2 linked regions of the Nitratifractor salsuginis DSM 16511 genome follow. The protein of the gene in region 1 interacts with the protein of each later gene in a pairwise test. Links are inferred from orthologs where the notes say so. Each region holds a gene or a part of one and is shown on either strand. Other genes may lie near its edges. The genes, in order: NITSA_RS10075 and ribD.

The links.
Region 2: the proteins of NITSA_RS10075 (region 1) and ribD interact in binary tests that used the Escherichia coli proteins (3 or more experiments, as listed by UniProt). The link is inferred for Nitratifractor salsuginis DSM 16511 from one-to-one orthologs.

Annotation. Positions count from the first base shown.
Region 1 is NC_014935.1:1,971,564-1,974,806, forward strand. Bases 184-3,105 are described here. They hold NITSA_RS10075 (acetyl-CoA carboxylase biotin carboxylase subunit), read right to left. Parts: upstream 2,354-3,105; coding sequence 1,013-2,353; downstream 184-1,012. Other genes in these bases: NITSA_RS10070 (NAD-dependent epimerase), read right to left, coding at 184-1,008; accB (acetyl-CoA carboxylase biotin carboxyl carrier protein), read right to left, coding at 2,354-2,824; dcd (dCTP deaminase), read left to right, coding at 2,975-3,105. Also shown: more of NITSA_RS10070, read right to left, coding at 1-183; more of dcd, read left to right, coding at 3,106-3,243. UniProt on the Escherichia coli protein: This protein is a component of the acetyl coenzyme A carboxylase complex; first, biotin carboxylase catalyzes the carboxylation of the carrier protein and then the transcarboxylase transfers the carboxyl group to form malonyl-CoA.
Region 2 is NC_014935.1:1,692,479-1,695,680, forward strand. Bases 238-3,118 are described here. They hold ribD (bifunctional diaminohydroxyphosphoribosylaminopyrimidine deaminase/5-amino-6-(5-phosphoribosylamino)uracil reductase RibD), read right to left. Parts: upstream 2,243-3,118; coding sequence 1,232-2,242; downstream 238-1,231. Other genes in these bases: xseA (exodeoxyribonuclease VII large subunit), read right to left, coding at 238-316; ubiE (bifunctional demethylmenaquinone methyltransferase/2-methoxy-6-polyprenyl-1,4-benzoquinol methylase UbiE), read right to left, coding at 520-1,239; NITSA_RS08600 (DUF72 domain-containing protein), read right to left, coding at 2,400-3,118. In the rest of the region: more of xseA, read right to left, coding at 1-237; more of NITSA_RS08600, read right to left, coding at 3,119-3,140; NITSA_RS08605 (YbhB/YbcL family Raf kinase inhibitor-like protein), read right to left, coding at 3,145-3,202. UniProt on the Escherichia coli protein: Converts 2,5-diamino-6-(ribosylamino)-4(3h)-pyrimidinone 5'-phosphate into 5-amino-6-(ribosylamino)-2,4(1h,3h)-pyrimidinedione 5'-phosphate.

The sequences.
Region 1 (3,243 bases):
TTCTTTGATGGGAGTCTCAGGTTTATAACCCAGGTCCTCGATCAGGTCACTGACATCGGCATAGGTGGCCGGTACGTCACCGGGTTGGATCGGCAGAAGATTCTTTTTCGCTTCCTTCCCGATCGCCTCTTCGATAGCCGTAATGAAATCCATCAGTTTGACGGGGTTGTTATTGCCGATGTTGTAGATTTTGTAGGGAGCTCTGGAGCTGCCGGGATCGGGGGCTTTGCCGCTCCACTCAGGATTGCCTTTGGGGGGATGGTCGATCACCCGGACCAGTCCTTCGACGATATCGTCGACATAGGTGAAATCCCGCTGCATCTCTCCGTAGTTGTAGACATCGATGGGACGATCTTCCAGGATCGCTTTGGTGAAGAGAAAGAGGGCCATATCGGGGCGTCCCCAGGGGCCGTAGACGGTGAAGAAGCGCAGGCCGGTGGTAGGAAGACCGTAGAGGTGGCTGTAGGTGTGGGCCATCAGTTCGTTGGACTTTTTGCTGGCGGCATAGAGGCTGATGGGATGATCCACGTTGTCGTGGGTACTGAAGGGCATCGTCTCATTCAGCCCGTAGACACTGGAACTGCTGGCATAGGCCAAGTGGCCCACTCCATTATGCCGGCAGGCTTCCAGGATGTTGACGAAACCGACGATATTGCTGTCGACATAGGCATGGGGATTGGTCAGGCTGTAGCGCACCCCCGCCTGGGCGGCCAGATTGCACACCGCATCGAAACGCTCCTTTTCAAAAAGTTCCTCGATGGCGGCACGGTCTTCGAGATTGAGCTTGATGAAACGGTAGTTTTCGTAGCGGCTGCTTTGAACGGGTTTGGCATACTCGATCGCCTCATCCCCTTCGATCCCGGTCTCCCGCAGGCGGCCGTACTTGACTTTCGGATCGTAGTAGTCGTTGATATTGTCCAGGCCCACCACTTCATCGCCCCGTTCCAGGAGCCGCTTGGCGAGGTGAAAACCGATAAAACCGGCGGTGCCGGTGACGAGAATTTTCACGCTCTCAGCCTTTGTAATTTTCCAGATACTTGGTATCGAAGTTGTTGGAGATGAAATCAGGGTTGCGCATCATTTTGCGGTGGAATTCGATCACGGTGCGCACACCCCCCACTTCGAACTCGTCCAGGGCACGGCGCATCTTGGCGATGGCCCGATCGCGGTTTTCGCCCCAGACGATCACTTTGCCGATCATGGAGTCGTAGTAGGTGGGGATGATGTAGTTGCAATAAGCGTGGGTATCGAGGCGGACATCCTTGCCTCCGGGGGCGATCCATTTCTGGATCTTGCCGGGACTGGGGAGGAAGCTCACGGGGTCCTCGGCGGTGATGCGGCACTCGATGGCATGGCCCTTGAGGGTGATCGCCTCCTGGGGAGGGAGCGCCTCTCCTTCGGCGACCCGGATCATCCATTCGATGATATCGAGGCCGCTGACCATTTCGCTGACGCAGTGCTCTACCTGAAGACGGGTATTCATCTCCATGAAGTAGAAATTCTTGTGCTTGTCCACGAGAAACTCGAAGGTCCCGGCCCCCTCGTAGCCGATATGTTTCGTCGCCCGAACCGCCGCTTCGTGGAGCTCTTTGCGCCGGGCGTCGTCGAGCACCAGGGCGGGTGACTCTTCGATGAGTTTCTGATGGCGCCGCTGCATGGAGCAGTCCCGCTCCCCGATATGGATGGCGTTGCCGTGGCTGTCACCCATTACCTGCACCTCCACGTGGCGGGGGGCTTCGATGAACTTCTCCATATAGAGCGTCCCGTCACTGAAGGCGTTGACCGCTTCGGCTTCGCAGGCGAGGAAGGCGTTTTCGATGTAGCTCTCATCCTCGACCACGCGCATTCCCCGGCCTCCGCCGCCGGCGGCGGCTTTGAGGATTACCGGGTAGCCGATCTCCTTGGCCAGTTTTTTGGCCTCTTCGGCATTTGCAACCGCCCCGTCACTGCCGGGGATGGTGGGGACTCCCGCTTCGGCCATCACCTGCTTGGCTTTGGATTTGTCGGCCATCATCTGCATCACTTCGACACTGGGACCGATGAATTTGAGGCCGTGATGCTCACAGATCTCCACGAAGTTCTGATTCTCGCTCAAAAAGCCGTAACCGGGAAAGACCGCATCACACTCCGCCAGCTCCGCCGCGGAGATGATGGCAGGGATATTTAGATAGCTCTCCTGGGACTTGGGGCCGCCGATACAGATAGCGGCATCGGCCAGCTTGAGGTAGTGGGCGTCCTTGTCGGCGGTGGAGTAGACCGCTACCGCCTCTTTGCCCATCTCTTTGATGGTGCGGATGGCCCGCAGGGCGATCTCGCCCCGGTTGGCGATGAGGATACGTTTGATCTCGGCCATTTAGAGTCTCTCCACCCGGAAGAGGGGCTTGTCATACTCTACCGGTTCCCCGTCTTCGACCAGGACTTCCAGGATCTTACAATCGAACTCCGCCTCCAATTCGTTCATGATCTTCATTGCCTCGAGGATGCAAAGGGTCTGGCCTTTGCGGACCGTGTCTCCTACTTTCACAAACGGAGGAGAATCCGGAGAGGGGGAAGCATAGAAAGTCCCGACCATGGGTGAAGTGATCAGCTCTCCCTTCTTGGCCTCGGGAGCGGGAGCCGCTTCAGCAGCATTACTACCCGAAGAGGCGGGAATCGCCGCGGGAGCCGGTGTAGCCTGAACCTGCGCCGAGGGAGCCGCTTCCACGACGACAGTCTCTCCGCCCTTTTCCATCTCGATCTCGAAATCTTTCTGCTTGATCTGAATCCGATCGAGTTTGCTTTTGCCAAAGAGGCGCATCAACTCTTTGATTTCATCAAATTTCATTCTTTCTCCTCTGTTTTCAAGGGTGGGAAACAGCCCTTGAGATATAATGGCATATTATATCCATACTTGCATAAACAATGCGTTTTCGCGGAATAATTGTAAAAAATCGGCAGATTATCGTCGAAAAACCGTAAAAATCGAAGGAGAGAGATGGGACTCAAAGCCGACAGATGGATCCGGGAAATGTCACTCAAACATAAGATGATCGAACCCTTTTGCGAAGGGTTGGTCGGGGAAGGGGTCGTCAGCTACGGATTGAGCAGCTACGGCTACGATATCCGGGTCAGCGACGAATTCAAAATTTTCACCAACATCAACGCCGAAGTGGTCGACCCCAAGGATTTCAGCGAAAACAACGTGGTCGATTTCAAAGGCGACATTTGCATTGTCCCTCCCAACTCTTTCGCCCTGGCGCGGAC
Region 2 (3,202 bases), 280 kb from region 1 along the record:
CGGCCAAAGCCCCCCGTCCATACGGTTCCACACTCACAGCGATCATCTGATACTCTCCGCGGGGCGTATAGACCCCCACCGAGCCGTCGATCACCACGTGCGCCCCCTTCTCCAGACGGAATTTCAGTCGCGCGGCATTGGAACGCCACATCACACAGCGCAGGGTGCTGCGATCATCTTTGACGGAAAAGTAGATATGCCCGCTGGAATGATAAGTCACCGAAGCGATCTCCCCCTCCAGGCGGATATGCATAAAGGTCGCTTCGAGGAGGGACTTGATTTTTTCGTTGAGGGCGGAAACGGTTATTAAATTCACGGAAATCTCCGTGAATTTTTAATGAGGAATGAGGAGTGAGGAATGAGGAGTTTAGGTAAGCGTTGCTGTGCAACGCATTTATTCAAATCGTCGCCGCAGGCGACCCCATTCCCCAATAACCAATAGACCAATACACCAATAACCGGTGCTCCAAATTGCCCAATGCCCAATGCCCAATGCCTCATTTATTTACGCACTACCCACTATCTTTTCTGCGCAACAAACAGTGTGCTGATCCCCATCGAAAAGGGTTTGACGTAGCGGATTTCGAAGCCGGCTTCTACGAGCTCTCTGCTGAGCATTTCGGTGGTGAGAAACTGCTCGATGGAATCGGGCAGATAGCGGTAGGCGGCATAGTTTTTGCTCACCAGGCCGCCGACGGTGGGGAGGATTTTTTTCATATAGAGATCCACCAGGGGGGCGGTGAGCCCCTTTTTCTCCTGCTTGGTAAACTCCAGGATCACCACCATCCCTCCGGGTTTGAGGGCGCGGTGAAATTCGGAGAGTGCCTCCTGGCGGTCGACGACGTTGCGGATACCGTAGCTGATGGAGATGATCTCCGTGCTCTCGTCTTCGAGAGGGAGTTCCTGGGCCTTTCCCTCCACGAAACGGGCGAAATCCACCTTTTTGCGTGCCACTTCCAGCATCCCGCCGGAGGGATCGATGCCGACATAATCCTCCACATCGATTCCCTTGAGCGCGGCACGGTCCCGCCAATGCAGCAGCAGATCTCCCGTCCCGGTAGCGACATCGGCGATCCGCTCGACCTTTTGCTTGCCCAGGAGTTCATAAGCCTTGTCGCAACCTTTTTTGCGCCACTGCACATCGATGCCGAAGCTGAGCACCCGGTTGGCCAAGTCGTAGGTCTCGGCGATCTCGTCGAACATATGGACGATCTTGTCCTGTTTTTCCTTGCTATTCAAAACGGCTCCAGAGTATGAGATCCACACCGATGGATGCGTGGTGTAGATACTTCAATTTTTGATCGACATTATAGGATAAGGGGTGCGCACTCAGCTTAGGGGTCTGATAGAGAAGGAGCCAATCGATACGATCCTGCAGCGCTTTGAGCATCCCTTCACCCCCCTCGACGAGCAGGAAGGAGGGACGATCCAGGAGAGGCTCTATGTCATCGGTAATACGCACCTGGCGGTCGGAAACCCCAAAAAGCGGAATGGAACGGTCAAACTCATTTTGACGGGAGTAGATGCAGACATTAGGAGCCCGCTTTTGATCGACAAAACGGCAATCAAGCGTCGGCCGATCGGTGCGGACGGTGGACCCACCAATGAGCAACTCGTCGACCACGGCTCTGAGACGGTGAACGTGCTCCAGGGATTCGGGGGAACTCAGATACCCTCCCCCGATGCGTCCATTGGTGGTCTGGGCCAGCTTGAAGAGGACAAAGGCCCGCTCCTGCCAAATCAAAAAAGGCTCCAAGAGTTCCCGGGCCTCCTCCTCACAGACACCCGTTGCCACTTCGATCCCGTGATCGGCCAGGATCTCCAAGCCGCCGCCGTGGCCGGGGATCGGATCGGCAGTGGCCACCACCACCCGATGCAGGGGAAAGCGGCTCAAAGCCCAGGCACACGAGGGGGTGCGGCCGTGGTGGGCGCAGGGCTCCAGGGTCACATAGAGGCTCACCCCCCGAAAGAGCTCTTCGGGGACCGTTTGCAAAAAGTCGTAAACCGCGTCGGCATCGGCAGAATCCACCGCTGCTTCACGCCCCTCCAAGGCTTCGTAGGCCGCCAGCATCGCCCACAACTCCGCGTGGGATTCCCCCGCCTTGTGATGCGCCTCCACCGCCAGGATGCGCCCCTCTTTGACCACACAGCACCCCACCGCCGGATTGGGATAGGTCAATCCCTGGTAACGCCACGCCTCACCGAGTGCCAACTGCATATAGAATCGGTCATCGATCTTCATAAAATTTGCCTTTCATTTTAGTCGCACGTCGCAAGCACGGGGCTTCGCCCCTCAAGTCGCAAGCGTTTAGTCACTGGTCATTAGTCATTGGTCATTGGGGATTGGCAAAAATTTCTCAATCCAAAATCCAAAATCCAAAATCCAAAATTTTTATTCCTCATTCCTCATTCGCCAAAAGCTCTCTCAGCCTCCGTGCGTCCCTCACCGCATTTCCCTCCATATCGTTGTTGAAATAGACAAAGACAGGGCGGTTATGGTTCAGCTCTTTTTGGAGGCGCTCGGCCCAGTGCTGGAGGGTCGCGTCATCATAGCTGCCGCGGTAGTGGCCCGAAGGGCCGTGCAGGCGCAGGTAGGCGAACTCCGCCGTGCTCACATCGGGCACGCTTTTGCGGCCGTAATCGTGCCAACAGAGGGCAACCCCGTGATGGCGCAAGATCACATAGACCGCTTCGTCATACCAGCTTTCGTGACGGAACTCCACGACGAAACGCCACCCGCCCCCGTGGGGGAGCTGCGCCAGGAAATCCCCTAGAAGCTCATCGTTACGGTGGAGCGAGGGAGGCAGTTGGAAGAGTACGGCGGCGAGTTTGTGTTTGATGGGTTTAAGCAGATGCAAAAAACGCAGAAGCTCTTCTCGGGTATCGGCAAGCTTTTTGTAATGGGTGATCCCCCGATGGGCTTTGAAAGCGAAGAGGAAACCTTCCGGGGATTTCTCATCCCAATGTGTGATGGTCTTGGCTTTGGGGAGATGGTAGAAGGTGCTGTTCATCTCCACCGTGTCGAATCGGGTGGCGAAATACTCGAACCAGCGGTTTTTGGGCAAATCCTCCGGATAGAGCACTCCCCGCCAGTGTTCATAGTAGAACCCCGACGTTCCGATATAGGCGCGGGTCTGCATCGGCTTAGCGGGGATAGATCCCCATCAGCTCCGCCTCGGCCAGCAGATGGTCCTTCATCGCC